3 regions of the Rhizobium sp. SL42 genome follow, and region 2 is predicted to be linked to each of the others. Evidence: riboswitches for the same ligand, from Rfam matches in the RefSeq annotation. Region 2 holds a riboswitch; each other region holds the start of a gene.
What was found. Region 2 has a riboswitch for cobalamin ahead of IM739_RS03200 (DUF1636 family protein). Riboswitches for the same ligand answer to the same signal wherever they lie in the genome.

Region 1: linked by a shared signal. The riboswitch ahead of IM739_RS19325 (energy-coupling factor ABC transporter permease) and the one ahead of IM739_RS03200 (DUF1636 family protein) in region 2 are both predicted to bind cobalamin.
Region 3: linked by a shared signal. The riboswitch ahead of bluB (5,6-dimethylbenzimidazole synthase) and the one ahead of IM739_RS03200 (DUF1636 family protein) in region 2 are both predicted to bind cobalamin.

What each region holds. Positions count from the first base shown of each region.
Region 1 is NZ_CP063398.1:32,046-37,584, reverse strand. Features, by position in the region: gene IM739_RS19340 (energy-coupling factor ABC transporter ATP-binding protein) at 1-362, opposite strand, end outside; gene IM739_RS19335 (CbiQ family ECF transporter T component) at 359-1,105, opposite strand; gene IM739_RS19330 (energy-coupling factor ABC transporter substrate-binding protein) at 1,109-1,399, opposite strand; gene IM739_RS19325 (energy-coupling factor ABC transporter permease) at 1,402-2,070, opposite strand; cobalamin riboswitch at 2,121-2,336, opposite strand; gene IM739_RS19320 (ABC transporter substrate-binding protein) at 2,681-3,586, shown strand; gene IM739_RS19315 (amino acid ABC transporter permease) at 3,591-4,502, shown strand; gene IM739_RS19310 (amino acid ABC transporter ATP-binding protein) at 4,507-5,286, shown strand; gene IM739_RS19305 (amidohydrolase) at 5,298-5,539, shown strand, end outside.
Region 2 is NZ_CP063397.1:716,852-722,390, reverse strand. Features, by position in the region: gene IM739_RS03215 (FecCD family ABC transporter permease) at 1-239, opposite strand, end outside; gene IM739_RS03210 (ABC transporter substrate-binding protein) at 325-1,287, opposite strand; gene IM739_RS03205 (ABC transporter ATP-binding protein) at 1,304-2,098, opposite strand; gene IM739_RS03200 (DUF1636 family protein) at 2,095-2,502, opposite strand; cobalamin riboswitch at 2,612-2,842, opposite strand; gene IM739_RS03195 (hypothetical protein) at 3,200-3,568, opposite strand; gene IM739_RS03190 (sugar-binding transcriptional regulator) at 3,711-4,664, shown strand; gene IM739_RS03185 (ABC transporter substrate-binding protein) at 4,816-5,539, shown strand, end outside.
Region 3 is NZ_CP063397.1:2,975,546-2,981,084, reverse strand. Features, by position in the region: gene IM739_RS14110 (NAD+ synthase) at 1-1,439, shown strand, start outside; gene IM739_RS14105 (TolB family protein) at 1,478-2,311, shown strand; cobalamin riboswitch at 2,353-2,544, shown strand; gene bluB (5,6-dimethylbenzimidazole synthase) at 2,588-3,337, shown strand; gene IM739_RS14095 (DUF2865 domain-containing protein) at 3,294-4,379, opposite strand; gene IM739_RS14090 (acyl-homoserine-lactone synthase) at 4,530-5,171, opposite strand; gene IM739_RS24065 (helix-turn-helix transcriptional regulator) at 5,289-5,539, opposite strand, start outside.

The DNA.
Region 1 (5,539 bases), on a different replicon from region 2:
TCCTGTACCCGTGTCCGGGCTTCGCTCACCGAAAGGCCGAGATTGAGCGGCCCGAACGACACATCTTCGAAGACGGTCGCGGCAAAAAGTTGATCGTCGGGATCCTGCAACACCAGTCCGACCTGCGACCGGAGCTCGACGAGGCCTTTGCGGCTGTAGCTGACCGGATTGCCATTGAGCAGGACTTCGCCGGCGGCAGGTTTGAACGTGCCGTTCAGCGTCGACAGCAGGGTCGACTTACCAGCACCGTTCGCACCAAGGATCGCCATGATTTCTCGCCGGTTCACCACAAGGGAGGCCTGGTCGAGCGCCCGGGTCCCGTCGTCGTAGCTGAAATCGACAGCGCGTGCCTGCAGGATCATGGGGCGCACCACATCAAGACGGCAACCGAGCCCAGAAGGCAGGTGATCATCAGCAACCGCACGTTCGATGCCGGCTGTTCCACCGAAATGAAGTTCAGACGGCCACCATAGCCTCTCGCTGCGAGGCCCGCCTCTATGCGCTGGGCGCGTCCGAGCACTCGCGGCAGCAGGGATGCGAGCAAAAGACCGTTGGACGTTAGCATCCGCCGGTTGCTGGTATAGCCCAATCGGGAACCGAGCGATTGTTGGCCGGCCTCAAGACAATCCAGCAGCAGCCAGATGAGCCTGAACATTGCCATGGCGATATCGGACAATTCCGCATTCAGGCCCATCCGCTGCAGCAATTGAACGATGCTGGAGAGAGGCGTGGTCAATGCCAGAAGCAGCAGGGCCGCAATGCAGGTGGTGCTTCTGAGTGCCACGAAACCTGCAGAATAGGCAGCATCCGTGGAGACAAGCGACAATGTCGGAACAAATCCGACCATCCTGACGGAGACGAGTTGCGCCAGTGTTCCCGTGATGATGAACAGCATGGGGACGCGGGCAGCCTTGAATATGTCGTGCAGCCGCAGTCCGGGGCCTGTCTTCATCAATGCCAGTATCGCGATCAGCAGGCCGATCTGGCCTGTCCATCCGACAGAATCCAGCGAGATGATCATAAGGCCGACGGCAAGCAGAAGCTTTTCACCGGTGGCGTAGTGTCGCCACCGGTTGGTCTGGGCACAGCGATCGATCGCACGCATCGTCTACTTGATATCCGGGCGCTTTGCCGGCGACGAGCGACGACCGAAATAGAAGCCGACGAGACCTGCGCCAAGTGCTGCCTGCAGAGCAAACAGCAGGCTTTCGATCTCGCCGCTCGGCGGCTCCCACAAAGGCGCAGCCCAGGGCGTGTAGTCTGGCTGAATTTCGGTGATGGCGGCTTCAGCTTCGCCGTCCGCACCGGCAAATTCGGCGTCTCCGCCATGGTGAATGATCAACGGCAGGATTGCCAGGGCGATGACCGCAAACAACATCCAGAGGTTACGTTTCAGCATGATCAGGCCTTCGCGGTAAAGATGTTGAGGGCGTTCAGTTCGCCGCGGCTGTATCGCTGCAGCAGGTTGAAGACGATGACCGTCAACAGGCCTTCGCTGATGGCCAATGGCACCTGCGTGACCGCAAAAATACCCAGAAATTTCGCAGCAGCGCCTGTGATGCCCGATACCGGATCCGGAAATGCGAGAGCGAGCTGCAGAGAGGTCGTCACATAGGTCGCCAGGTCACCAAGCGTCGCAGCGACAAAGATCGCGATTGCGCCGCTGAAGCCGGCACCTGTTATGCCCCTGAAGAGGCCATAGGCGACAAATGGACCAACGATGGCCATGGAGAAGATATTGGCGCCCAGCGTGGTCAGTCCGCCATGTGCCAGTAGCAAAGCCTGAAACAGAAGGACAATCGTCCCGAGCACGGTGGTGACCGTGGGGCCGAACAGCGATGCCGCAAGCCCGGTTCCCGTCGGATGCGAGCAGCTCCCGGTAACAGACGGGATCTTGAGCGCAGACAAGACGAATACATAGGCGCCGGATGCTGCCATCAAAAGCTTGATTTCCGGTTTTTCACGCACAAGCGTGACAATGCGCCGGGCGCCATAAATCACAAATGGCGCGGAAATCGCGCCCCAGCCGACTGCGTGCGCGGCCGGCAAATAGCCTTCCATAATATGCATGGCATAACCCTCTACCGCGCCCACCGCGCGGCTCGAACAAACACCACGGATGTCGTGGCCCAGCGATGGCAGGTCTCCTGGCTCACGGGTCTTGGCTCAGTCCGCCTTATCAGCCGCAATATCGGCCAATGGCATCGTTGGACATCGCTCACCGCTTACAGTTGCGGGGGCAGCCACGGTTTTGGTCCCTGATGGGTAGTCCGCACCGTGTTCCCTTTTCATCCGCCGTCGTTTCATCGGGCGGAACCATCAAAGAAAGCATTATGCGCCACACGGCTAGAACGCAACGCAGAGGCGGAGAAATAATGCGCAAGTCCACGCCGCCGGACAGCGAATATGGTCTAGCAGCCGTCAATGGCTGCCGCGAAAGGCAAGCGCGTTCGTAAATTGTCACATTCAGCCGGGTTGTCCCAGCCCCGCCGGACATCTCGCGCCTGACCGCTTGGCCACCTGTCCTTGGTTTCAATAACCCAGGGGAATAGATAGCCTCAATTATACTATTAGACGGCATTCACTCGTTCACGCATATTGCTGTCATCGAGCCAGAGATGTGCATCCTCCCAAGCTGAACTTATCTGCGTAACTCGAAGCAAAAATAATGGGGAACTCAATGTCCAACATGCGTAATTGCCTGACATCAAACGTTGGTGCCGCGATCCTGGTGGCAACAGCATTCTGTAGTCCCGTCCTTGCCGACGGCTTTGATACTTCGGGTATCAAGGTCGATGCCGCGCTGGCTGCGCGCCTTCCCGCCAAGATCAAGTCGGCCGGTGTGATTTCGATCGGCTCCGATACAGCCTATGCTCCCTGGGAATATCTCAGCGAGAAGGACGGCCAGACGCCAGAAGGCATCGATGTCGACATCGCCAATGCCATCGGTGCGAAACTCGGCGTCAAGATCGACTTCCAGACATCAGCCTTCGATGCCATCCTGCCCGCACTCGGGACCAAATTCGATCTCGGCGTCTCCGCTTTCACGATCAGCAACGAGCGGATGAAGGTGGTAAATTTCGTCAGCTATTCCGACAGCGGAAGCTTGTGGGCCGTCAAGGCCGGTAATCCGTCGAATTTTGATCCTGCCGACTTCTGTGGTCGGAAAATTGCAATCCAGTCAGGCTCCTGGCACGAGGGCATCGTCAACGAGGCGGACAAGGCGTGCACCGCTGCCGGAAAGCCCGCGATCGACATTCTGCCCTTTGCAACACAGACGGAAGCCTTGACCCGTGTCGCCGCCGGCGGTGCGGATGCGACGATCTCCGGCGGTTCGACCGTCGGCTATGCCGCGAAGCAATCCAAGGGCCAGTTGGAAGTCGTCTCGCCGACCACCGGTGTGTTCAGCGAGCGGGGACCGAACGGGATCGCCGTCGCGAAGGCGGATGCCGAATTGACTGAGCTTGTCGCCGATACCGTCAACGCGCTGATCGCGGAAGGCACGTACAAGGCCCTGTTCGACAGCTGGGGCGTCGGCACCGAAATTGTGAAGAAGGCCGAAGTCAATCCGACAGTCAAGGATTGATGCCGTGGCTTTGGACGCAGATACCATGCGGACCGTCGCTACCACGTCTGCAGCGTCTAAGCCGGATGTCGCGCGGAACATCATTGTTCCGCGCCGGCACCCGGGCCGTTGGCTGGCGGTGGCCGTGATCGCAGTCATCGCCCTCCAGGCGGCGCACGCTGTCGCCGTCAATCCGAACTTTCATTGGGACGTTTTCCTGAAATATCTGTTCTGGCCGCAGGTCGTTCGAGGCGTCGGCTGGACACTGCTGTTGACGGTTGTCGCCATGGCGGTCGCTATCTTTGTCGCGGGGGTGCTGGTGATCATGCGCGACAGCGACAATCCGGTTCTGAAGGGCCTCGCCTATAGCTGGATCTGGTTCTTCCGCGGAACGCCGATCTACACACAATTGTTGTTCTGGGGCCTGTTCGCTGTCCTGTTTCCGCATCTTTCGCTGTCCATTCCATTCGGGCCGGAAATTGCCGGAATTGAAACACGCTATCTCGTGACACCGGCGGTCGCCGCCATTCTCGGGCTGGGGTTCAACGAGTCCGCCTATCTGACCGAAATCTTCCGGGCGGGGTTCAACTCCATAGATCACGGTCAGGCGGAGGCAGCCCAAGCCTTGGGAATGCGGCCGGCCAAGATCTGGTGGCGCATCCTGATGCCCCAGGCCATGCGCGTGATAATTCCACCCACAGGCAATGAAACCATCGGCATGCTGAAGATGACATCCCTGGTGCTCGCCGTGCCCTTCACGCTCGACCTAATGTTCGCCACGAATGCGATCGCCAACAGGCTCTACCTGCCGATCCCACTGCTGATGGTGTCGGGTGCCTGGTATCTCGCCATCACGAGCCTGCTGATGGTTGGCCAGCATTTTCTCGAACGTCACTTTGGTAAGGGCGTCTCGCCCAATCCAGCCAGGGCGGAGTGAAGCCATGGATACAATCGTCAAATCGGACGTCTGCGTCGAAATGCAGAACATCCATAAATTCTACGGGTCGGTCCACGCGCTCAAAGGCGTGAACCTGTTGGTCCGGCGCGGTGAGGTCTGCGTTGCAATCGGGCCTTCCGGATCCGGTAAGTCGACGCTGTTGCGCTGCATCAACCAGCTGGAGGCGATCTCTGCCGGAAGGGTATTCGTCAAGGGAGAGCTGCAGGGCTTCACCGAGCAGAACGAGCGTTTCCATCCGCTCGCACCGGGCCATGTCGCAAGGCAGCGGCGGATGACCGGCATGGTCTTCCAGCGTTTCAACCTCTTTCCGCATATGACGGCACTGCAAAACGTGATGGAAGGGCCGGTGCATGTGAAGGGCTGGTCCAGGAACGATGCCCAGGTCAAGGCGCTTGAGCTTTTGGCGCGCGTCGGGTTGTCAGGTTTCGGCAATCGCTATCCCGGCCAGTTGTCCGGAGGCCAGCAGCAGCGCGTGGCCATCGCGAGGGCCCTGGCGATGGAGCCTGAGGTCATGCTGTTTGACGAGCCGACCAGCGCGCTGGATCCAGAGCTTGTGGGGGAGGTTCTCGACGTGATCAAGGACCTTGCCCGAAGCGGTATCACCATGGTCGTGGTCACCCATGAGATCGGCTTCGCCCGAGAAGTCGGCAGCCATCTGGTCTTCATGGATCAAGGCATGATCATGGAAGAGGGCCATCCCCGTGAGATGCTCGCCAATCCGAAAAACCCGCGCACGGTCGCATTCCTCTCCAAGGTCCTTTGAGAAAGTACACCATGATAGAGCCGAAACTTGTTGAACAAGTCACGGGATGGCGACGCCACCTCCATGCACATCCGGAACTTTCCGGAGAAGAGGCAAAGACCGCAGCTTTTGTCTCCGAACAACTCACGTCCCTGGGCATTCCGCATGAAACGGGCATCGGCCATCATGGCATTGTCGCGACACTCCATCGGCCGGGGTCGAACAGGTCGATCGGCCTGCGCGCCGACATGGACGCATTGCCGATCAAGGAAGC
Region 2 (5,539 bases):
AGACCCGCGCCGACGAGACCAGCAAGGATCACGCGTGGGAAGCGCACATCCCAGACAATACTTTCGCGGCCGGGCGACCAAGTCGCCTCGACGATGCCGGGATGAAGCTTGTTGGCGACAATCGACCAGACCGTGGTGAACGGGATGGGTGCGGCTCCGAAGGATACACCGGCCGTCAGGCACAAGCCCATCGCCGCGACGGCAAGCACCGCCCATATCAACATCCTGCTACCCGTCATCACATGCCAATCTTATCGATAAAATGTGCATCACCGGACGCGTTGAAGCCCGATGATGCAGCGTGTTCGCGGCCAAGTAGGCTGCCTACATATTGCGGGGATGCAGCACATCAGCCAGTCGGCCGATGCCATCGATATTCCGCGGTCCCGGTGTCGCCTCGACGTATTCCAGAACCACGAAACGGTTCTGCTTCACCGCATCGAGATTTTTGAAGGCCGGGTTTTCCTTCATGAAGGCAATCTTCTGATCGGCCGTCACATCGCCATAGTTGACGATGACGATCACTTGCGGATTGCGTTCGATGACCGGCTCCCATGAGATTTCCGTCCAGCTTTTCTCAACATCATCCATAATGTTGACGCCGCCGGCGGCCTCGATCATCGCAGTGGGAATTCCGTACCGGCCGGAGGTGAACGGCTTCTCCGTGCCTGAATCATAGACGAAGACGCGGACCGGCTCCTTCACCTCGCCGATACGGTTTCGGATCTCGGCCAAGCTACTTTCATAGCCGGCTACAAGCTCATTGGCGCGATCTTCGACGCCGAAGATCTTGCCGAGATTGACGAGATCGACAAACATATCGTTCATCGTCGGCTTGTCCTTTGCCATGATGTGAATGCAGGATTCCGTCAGTTCGTAAACCTTGATCTTGAAGGCATCGAGCGTCTCCGGGGTAACTTCGCCGCCCACTTTCATGCCGTAATTCCAACCGGCGAAATAGAAGTCGGCGTCGGCATTCAACAACACCTCCTTGGTCGGATATTTGGGTGACAGTTCGGGTAGCTCCTTGACGCCCTGCCTGATTTTTTCGTCCAGGGTCTTCCAGCCGGAGACGCCGGTGTAGCCAGCCATGTGGTCCTGAAGCTTCAATGCCAGCATCATCTCGGTCAGATTGACGTCGTTGGAAACTGCACGGCTTGGTGCGGCCTCGAATGTGACATCGCGGTTGCAACTCTTGACGGTCACCGGATAGGCAAGCGCCGAACTGGCGAACAGGGCGGAAACGAGGAAACCTGCGGTGGATGCGGCCAAGCGTCGGTAAGACATGTAAAATCCTTTTAAATCAGACTGTTTCGAGTGAAAACGAGAAGCGTGCCGTTCCGTTACCCGGCACCGGATGGGCCGTGGCCGCCACGCCGAAAGTGGCCGACACGGCATGGGATGTCAGAACATTGTCCGGCGTTCCGAACGCGGTCATGCGGCCATCGCGCATCAGCGCAACATGCGTTGCGAAATCACCGGCCAGGTTGATGTCGTGCAGCGTGGTGATGATGGTGAGCTTGAGCGTGCGCAACAGATTGAGAATCTCGAGCTGATGACGGATGTCGAGATGGTTGGTCGGCTCATCGAGAATGATGATCTCGGGCTTCTGGGTGAGAGCGCGGGCAACCAGCACGCGCTGCTTCTCGCCTCCCGACAGGGTGGAAAACTGGCGCGCGGCAAGATGCCTGAGATTCAGGTGTTCAAGCGCATGGGCAACCTCCTGGCGATCCTCGTCGGTCCAGCCGGTCAGGCCTTCGCGCCAGGGAATACGCCCCATCAACACCACGTCGCGAACGCTGAATGGAAAGTCTGCCGGCATCTCCTGGAGCACCACCGCAATCCGGCGCGCAACCTGCCGGGAACCGATTTGCCAGATGTCTTCACCGCCGACCTCGACCTTTCCCTCCCGCGGTGAGACGCCACGATACAGGCAGCGCAAAAGCGACGTCTTTCCAGCTCCATTCGGACCTATGATCGCAAGCCGATCTCCGGCATCCAGGGCGAAATTGACCCCTCGCACGAGAAAGTGGCCCGGTTTCGGCCCCCAGCCGAGATTGGAGACGGTGATTGATGTACCGGTCGCATCGCAGCTCACTGGAGACGCTCCCCAGACCGTTCAGAGACAAGAACGGAGGCCGGGATGCGCGCAAGAACCTTGCCGCCGAGCCCGCGGGGACGCTCTGCCTCCCGGGTCATGCCGTCGGGCCGTTCGCCGTAAAGTTTGGCGAATTCCACCAACGCTTCGATATCGGCATCAGGCTCTATATCACCGAACAGATAAGTGGCCTTGCCGCTTGCCTGGAAAGCGATGGTGCAAGGTCTCCAGCAGCCCGCCATGCAGACCGTGCCTTCAACCGCAAAGTCACGATTGGCAGACGCATCCATCTTTGACAGACACGCATTCAGGTGAGCGAGGAGCTTCAGTCCGGGCCGGCAAGCCGTGCCGGTGATTCGGCAATCCGTACAAACGGTTACCGTGTGTTGTTTCGCAGGCGCCATAATTCTCCCCCGTCGGTTATCTCCGGAGGCAAAATGGCATTGCAAAAAAAGCGCACAGACGCGCTGCTTTCAAGCCAGATCTTTTCCATCGGAACACCCCGTCCGTTGCGGTTTCTCTTCTGTGACGGCAGGTCTCCTGGCTCGCGGATATCTGCTGTCCATCGGCCTTCCCACGAGTCAACTCGCAGTGGCCTGGCGCTTTCGCACCACGATGGACGGCAATCCGCTTACAGTTGCGGGGGCAGCCACGGTTTTGGTCCCAATTGGGTCTTCCGCACCGTGTTCCCTATTAATCCCCTTGGAGTCATCCAATTGGGGAACCGTCGATCCAATGCTTAGGGCCTGACGGGGCATTCGGTCAAGCCTGCACATGGTGAGCACCACCCAATCCTGCTTCGTTTCGTAATGTAATATCGTTACGTATATGTCGATCAGATATTTTGTCCAGCAGATTCTGAAGACGGAGCAATTCCAATGGCCGCCAAGCTGCCGACACCGGGCGGAGGTTCGCGATCAAGTTGCAAATAAACCTGGAGGAATGCCTTACCTTCGAAGAGCGCTCGTCAGCGGCGTGCTTTTCAAGCGACTTCCCTGATACGCCTCTCAAAATACGGGCGCAGACAGGTCCGCCAAGCATATCTTCCGGGGAAGAGAATAGGCACATTCGTACATTTGCAGGAGTAGCCGATTTTTTTGTTCAAGGCCGTGTTTCGATCTCTTTCGCCTCGGCCGCGTAGACGCGCGCGTCGCCAGGCTGTTCAATGCCTGTGGTCCGCACATGCAGCCCGACGAAGGCCGCATCGTCCAATCTGGTTGTCCAGGCTCTCACCGGCCGCGGGCTGGTCGCGATGATGGAACGAGAACTCAATCCTGCATGGCCGATCACCTGAGCAATCCGGACGAATTCACTATCCACCAACTGGCCGTAATGGTTCAGCGCGAAATCCCGACCAGCAAGGATGTGGTCGATCTTCGCTTGCCGATCGATGATCCACGGCGGCGGCAACCGGATATCCGCCGCGCCGGCGATCTTCTCGATTGGCGGCCTGAAATTCCCCTGGAACAAGGGCTTCGCCACACAATCGACTGGTTCACACAAATCATCAAACCTGCAGATTTACATCCTGCAGGGCTTGAGGCGGCTTCGGCAATTTGACAGTCGCGGTTAAAGTTGGCAGCACTGATCTGGAAAGGGTGGTCCAATCTCGATGGCAAAGCGACAAGAAGGTCAAACTCGGCTCGATGATGCGGCAAGAGCAGGCTGGCTGTATTATGTCGCCGGTCGAACCCAGGACGAGATCGCGGTTGCAATGGGCATCTCGCGCCAGAGCGCGCAAAGGCTCGTGTCCCTGTCGGTTGCCGAGAAGCTGATCAAGGTACGGCTCGACCATCCGATTGCCGCCTGCCTGGAACTCGGAGAGGCGGTCAAAGACAAATACGGTCTCAGGCATGTCGAAATCGTCCCCAGTGATCCGGCCTCCGATTCGGCAACGGTTGGCGTGGCGGAGGCCGGCGCCGCCGAACTGGAACGATGGCTGAAACAGCCCGACCCGCTGGTTATCGCCATGGGAACGGGACGTACGCTACGTGCCATGGTCGATCAGCTCTCGCCCATGGAATGTCCGCAGCACAAGATTGTCTCGCTGACCGGCAATATCAGTCCGGACGGATCGGCCGCCTATTTCAACGTCATCTTTTCGATGGCAGATGCGGTCAAGGCCCGACATTTCCCCATGCCGCTCCCGGTTATCGTATCTTCGCGAGAAGAGCGCGATCTTCTGCATCGCCAGCCGCTGGTCGCCCCGACGATCGAACTTGGCAAATCATCCAACGCCGCCTTCGTCGGTATCGGCGAGATGACGCTCAATGCACCGCTCCTGCTGGACGGCTTTCTGCAGCGAGACGAGATGGAGGCACTGCTGACGGCAGGCGCGACTGGTGAAATCTGTGGCTGGATCTTTGGGCCGGATGGCCGTCTGCTTGACGACCCGGTCAACGAGCGAGTGGCAAGCCTTGCCATTCCCTCGCGTGACACCTCGACCGTCATCGGCATGGCACGCGGCCAACGCAAACATGCCGCCATCCGCGCTGCGGCATGCGGCGGGCATATAAATGGGCTGATTACCGACGAAGACGCGGCCCGTTATCTGCTGAAGAATTGAGCGTTGCGATTAAATTAAATCCTGAAATTTCAATTGGCTGACTAATTCTTGCGGCATCGCAGCATGGAATGCCCATTGACTTTCCATGGCCATGAAGTGAGTAATTGCCCATGAGCAAAGCGAATGCTCAGTTCTCTTCTGGGAGGAAGACATGACATTGAAGACGATTTTGCTGGGCGCATGCTCAGCTCTCGCCCTTGCGGGCATGGCATCTGCCGAAACCCTCACCATTGCGACCGTGAACAATGGCGACATGATCCGCATGCAGGGTCTGACGTCCGAATTCACCGCGAAGAACCCCGACATCCAGGTCGAATGGGTCACGCTGGAAGAAAATGTCCTGCGCGAGCGTGTCACAACCGACATCGCCACCAAGGGCGGCCAGTACGACATCATGACCATCGGCACTTACGAAGTTCCGATCTGGGCAAAGCAGGGCTGGCTCCTGCCACTCGACAATCTCGGCGCTGACTATGACGTCGACGATCTGCTGCCAGCCATCCGTTCCGGTCTCACCGGCGACGACAACAAGCTCTATGCCGCACCGTTCTACGGCGAAAGCTCCATGGTCATGTATCGTCGCGACCTGATGGAAAAGGCCGGCTTGACCATGCCGGACGCGCCGACCTGGGAATTCATCGGCGAGGCAGCTCGCAAGATGACCGACCGCGAAGCCGGCATCAACGGGATTTGCCTTCGCGGCAAGGCCGGCTGGGGCGAGAACATGGCGTTCCTGACGGCAACGTCGAATGCTTTCGGCGCACGCTGGTTCGACGAGAACTGGAAGCCACAGTTCGACCAGCCGGAATGGAAAAACACGCTCGACATGTATGTGAAGCTGATGAACGACGCTGGCCCGCAGGGCGCTTCGTCGA
Region 3 (5,539 bases), 1.8 Mb from region 2:
CGGATACCGCCGACGGCGGCCCCGGCGTGATTGTCGGCTTCCCGCGGCAAAGCGAGAAGGGCCGGCACAATTCCGTTGCCATCCTCGATGGCGGCAAGATCCTCGCCTTCCGCGACAAGATCGATTTGCCGAATTACGGCGAATTCGACGAAAAGCGGGTTTTTGTCGAAGGCGAGATGCCGGGGCCGGTGAATTTTCGCGGCGTGCGCATCGGCGTGCCAATCTGCGAAGAGATCTGGAACGATGCCGGCGTCTGCGAGACGCTGGCAGAGACCGGGGCCGAGATCCTGCTGGTGCCGAATGGCTCGCCGTTCTATCGCAACAAGGTGGATGTGCGCCATCAGGTGGTACTGCGCCAGGTGATCGAGACCGGCCTGCCGCTGATCTTCGCAAACCAGATCGGCGGCCAGGATGAGCTTGTATTTGACGGTGCGAGCTTTGCCTTCAACGGCGACCGGTCGCTCGCGTTTCAGATGAGCCAGTTCGAGGAGACGCTCTCTGTCACGACCTGGAAGCGGACAGAGGCCGGCTGGTGCTGCGAGCAAGGACCGATGTCGCGCATTCCTGAGAAGGAAGAGGCCGACTACCGGGCCTGCGTTCTCGGCTTCCGCGACTATGTGAACAAGAACGGTTTCAAGAGCGTCGTGCTCGGCCTTTCGGGCGGGATCGATTCCGCCATCTGTGCGGCGATCGCCGTCGATGCGCTGGGCGAGGAACGGGTGCGCGCGGTCATGCTGCCGTATCGCTACACGTCGAAGGAGTCGTTTGCTGATGCCGAGGCCTGCGCACAGGCTCTGGGCTGCCATTACGATATCGTCCCGATCGCAGATCCGGTTGAGGGCTTCCTGTCCAGCCTGTCGGAAATGTTCGAGGGGACGGAGAGCGGGATCACCGAAGAGAACCTGCAGAGCCGCGCGCGCGGTACGATCCTCATGGCGATCTCCAACAAGTTCGGCTCGATGGTCGTCACCACGGGCAACAAGTCGGAAATGTCGGTCGGCTATGCGACGCTCTATGGCGACATGAATGGCGGCTTCAATCCGATCAAGGATCTGTACAAGATGCAGGTTTACGCGCTTTCCGCCTGGCGCAATGCTCATGTGCCGCCGGGTGCACTTGGGCCTTCCGGCCAGGTGATCCCGGCCAATATCCTGTCCAAGGCGCCTTCGGCCGAGCTTCGGCCAAACCAGACCGATCAGGATTCGCTACCGCCGTATCCGATGCTGGATGACATCCTGGAGTGCCTGGTTGAAAAGGAAATGGCCGTCGACGATATCGTGGCGCGGGGGCATGACATTGCCACGGTCCACCGCATCGAGCACCTGCTTTACCTTGCGGAGTACAAGCGGCGGCAATCGGCGCCGGGCGTCAAGATCACCCAGAAGAACTTTGGCCGCGACCGTCGCTATCCGATCACCAACCGTTTCCGCGATCGCTGAGCCCGTCTCTGATGGCTTGGACCAAGGGAGGAGAGCCTTTGCGCAGTTCCGTCGAGATCTACAATATCCGCACGCGACAGACACGTGTTGTCTGGCAGACGAGTGAACTGGTCGAGGCGCCAAACTGGTCGCCTGACGGTTCGTATCTGCTGATCAACGGCAATGGTCTGTTGTATCGGCTTTCGCCCGAGGGCGGCCAGGCGCCGTCCCTCCTCGACACAGGATTTGCCATTGAATGCAACAACGATCACGGCATCTCGCCTGACGGCTCGCTGGTGGTCATCTCGGACAAGACGGAGCACGGAAAGTCCTGCATCTACGTATTGCCTGCCGAAGGCGGTGTTCCGCGCCAGGTTACGTCGCGCCTGCCTTCCTACTGGCATGGCTGGTCGCCCGATGGTCGTCAGCTTGCCTATTGCGGTATTCGCGACGATGTCTTCGACATCTATTCGATTTCCGTCGATGGCGGCGAGGAGCGCCGACTGACTGAAGGCGAGGGTCGAAACGACGGCCCGGACTGGTCGGCCGATGGCAACTGGATCTATTTCAACTCCAGCCGAAGCGGCCTGATGCAGATCTGGCGCATGCATCCGGATGGCAGCGATGTCGAACGCATCACCTACAGCGATACGGGAGACTGGTTCCCGCATCCGTCACCGAAAGACGGCAAGGTTCTCTACCTCTCCTATGCGCCCGACGTCTTTGATCATCCGCGTGACCGCGAGGTCAGCCTTAGGCTGATGGACATGGACGGTGGTACCCAGGAAACGCTGTTCGAACTCTTTGGTGGGCAGGGTACGATCAACGTGCCGAACTGGTCGCCGGACGGCGCGGAATTCGCCTTCGTCCGCTATTTCCCCGTCAACGACTGAACGTCGTCGCAGGCTGGCGCTTGCGTCCTTCGGCGATCGGACTAAAACAAATCCTGTCAGGTGCCCGCAGCGATGCGGGAGAATCGGGAAGCCGGTGCAAATCCGGCACGTGCCCAACGCTGTGAGGCGGATGCACACGCAAGGGGAGACCCGGCCACTGGTGGACAAGACCGGGAAGGCGGCGTGTGCAGCGGATGCCAAGTCAGAAGACCGGCCTGATGCGATAGACTTGCCCGCGCGGACGGCGGGCGGTTGCGCATTGTTGGGGATTTGACGATGCACGACGAATCGAACGATTTTCTTGTCCGGGCCGGTTCCTTTTCCGTCGAGGAAAAGCAGGCCGTCTACCGGGCCATCCACACGCGCCGTGACGTGCGCGACCAGTTCCTTCCCGACCCCTTGCCGAATGACCTTGTCAGGCGTCTGCTCAGTGCCGCGCATGCCGCACCTTCAGTCGGTTTCATGCAGCCCTGGAATTTCCTGCTGGTGCGCGACGCCGTGCGTCGGCAGCTCATATGGGAGGCTTTTGACCGGGCAAATCGCGAAGCGGCGGCTATGTTCGATGAGGATAGGCAGGCCGCTTATCGGTCCTTGAAGCTTGAGGGTATCCGCAAGGCGCCGCTCGGCGTTTGCGTGACATGCGACCGCGACCGGGCCGGTCCCGTCGTTCTGGGGCGCACCCATAATTCACGCATGGACAGCTATTCCACCGTCTGTGCCATCCAGAATTTGTGGCTTGCTGCGCGCGCCGAAGGTGTCGGGCTCGGATGGGTGAGTATCTTTCAGGAAAGTGAGCTGAAGGGGATTCTGGATATTCCTGACGACATCGAGGTCGTCGGGTATCTGTGCCTCGGCTATGTAGATACGCTTTACGCGACACCGGAACTCGAGGTGAAAGGCTGGCGATCACGGTTGCCGCTTGACGAGTTGGTGTTTGAGGAGAGCTGGGGACTTCGGTCCGGAACCTTCGCCGTTGACGGTGCTACTCCTGCAGAGGCTGCGGACCTGGAGAGGCAGGATTTCTGAGATTGATGGTGCCCGTCACCGGCGGCAGGAATTGTGGACCCACTTTGCGTATATTGGCCGCACTGCCATCGTAGTCGCGCTCGACAGGCTGTGCCGCTGGTACCGCTGCGGCTACTGCAGGCGTCTTCGGCGCGATGGTGACGATCGACGACTGGTAGTCTGGAACGGGCGTGGGCGGTGTCGATCGCCTTTTCGCCTGTTCGTGATAGCGGGCCAGATCGCATCCACATTGCGGATTGTCACCGGCCGTGCGGTTGCGATAGGCGAAGGCGTTGGGCAGGTCGCGGTAGGGTCGCCCGCTGACCGCCGAAATCATCTCGGATGTTTCGCTGACCGCGGGTGCGTGGAAATACAGTTCCGTCTCGGTGTTTGGGCACATCTGCTGACACAGGCCGGCGTCATGTCCGAAATTCATCGCGGATGTGCTGGAGGAAATCGGAAAGAAGCCTCCGTCACAGGTGCGGACGCATAGTGTCCGGATATTGCCGGTCGGCAGTGCGGGTGGCTGGCCGGGGAGGGCCTCCAGCGAATTGCGGCTGACTTGATAGGGCTCCGCCAGCGTATCGAGATAAGGGACGCGCTCGGCTTCCTCGATATTGCCGCCAAAGGTATCATCAGTCTGCGCATTGCAGCCGTTTGCCTCGAGAGCGGAGGTCAGCCGGGCGCGAGCGTCTCTGCTCTCAGCCCCACCGGATCTGATTTCCTCCAGCTTGGCCACCAGAATGTCCTTGTTCGCCTCCATTCGGTCGAGCGCCGCGGAAAGGTCGCCGCAATCGTTACCGCCGTCCGGTCGCACGACGACCACTGAAGAGGTCAGGCAGCGCAGGCGTTTCTGGTCTTGCCTTGCCTTTCGCAGCTCCAGATTCTGCTGGGCAATCGCGCTGGCATAACTTTTGATTTCGGGGTTTTCACCGACGAATGCCGACACCTCGGCAAGCCGATCACGCAAGCGTTCGCAGACAACCGAAGCGGAGGCTGCATTCGGTACAATCCAGGCAAAGCACAGCGCTGCAGCGAGAAGTCCTAGTATTCTGGTCTGCAAATTCACTTTCCCGGTGAGTTCTCATGGATGCCGGTTGTTGGCTCCCGCTCCTATACTACCCGACCGAGAATACGCCAGTTAACGCTAAAGTAAAATGACGGTGCCGTCATAGACCGCCATCGGATCTCAAACGATGGCGGTCCATCCGGTTTAAGCGGCGCGTGCCGTTGTTAGTGTCATCGGGTGTTCGAGGACATTGCCCGAGATCGCGGCCACATGTTTCATCCGTTCGAGCAGACCCTCCGTCACGTCCCAAGCGATGGCAACGGCGTGAACGGAACCAATCCGCTGCGGATCGGAGATGCGCATACCGGGGCAACCCATGCGCTTGAACATGCGTTCCAGGAAGACATCCGTAACGGTGACGATCTGGCTCAGGCCGGAAGCAAGTCCGAGTTCGCCGACGCCGCACATCAGTTCAGCCGCGGCAATTGTGACCTGGTTGCCGGCACGATCCTGCGAGATTTGCGGATCGATACAAAAGCGGCTCGATTCCCAGATGGCCGCACTGCGAATTTCGCTCTGATCCCCGAGCAGTATCGGAAACGTGTCCGCGAGCATGTTCGGTCCCAGTGTCGGCAGCAGGCGCAGCGCGCCGCGCAGGCGTCCACTGTCGTTGTAGGACAGGATATAGAGCGGATTGGACTGATCATAGTGATCAATTTCCCAGTCACCGTGCAGGGCGACATCCCAGCCCAGAAGATCGTGGAAGACATTTTTGCGCAACCGATGCATGGCGTCGATTTCATGTGGATGGCGGTTGCGATTAACGCCATTGATGATCCGGATCATTCGGCACTCCTTCAGTTTGAACGAGTGGCAAAGATGTCGTTTGCGGCGGATCGATAAAACTGTCGGTAGCGACAGCTTTCATCATGCAATCAAAGATGATGGCATTGCGGCGGACGCCTAGGTGGGCTCAGGTGCATTGTGCGGGTTCGCGATGAGTTTGCGCCAGAGCGCTTCCGCGACTGCTTGCGGGTTAGTCACGACATTGAGTTTCCGTCGCGCATTGGACATGAAAAACCGCACTGTGCGTTCCGTGATACCCAGGATGACGGCGATTTCCCAATAACTCTTTCCGGCCGCAACCCAGGATAATGTCTCGATTTCTCGCCGCGTGAGCCGGTCTTTTTCATGCCGAATGCGCGTTTCGGCTG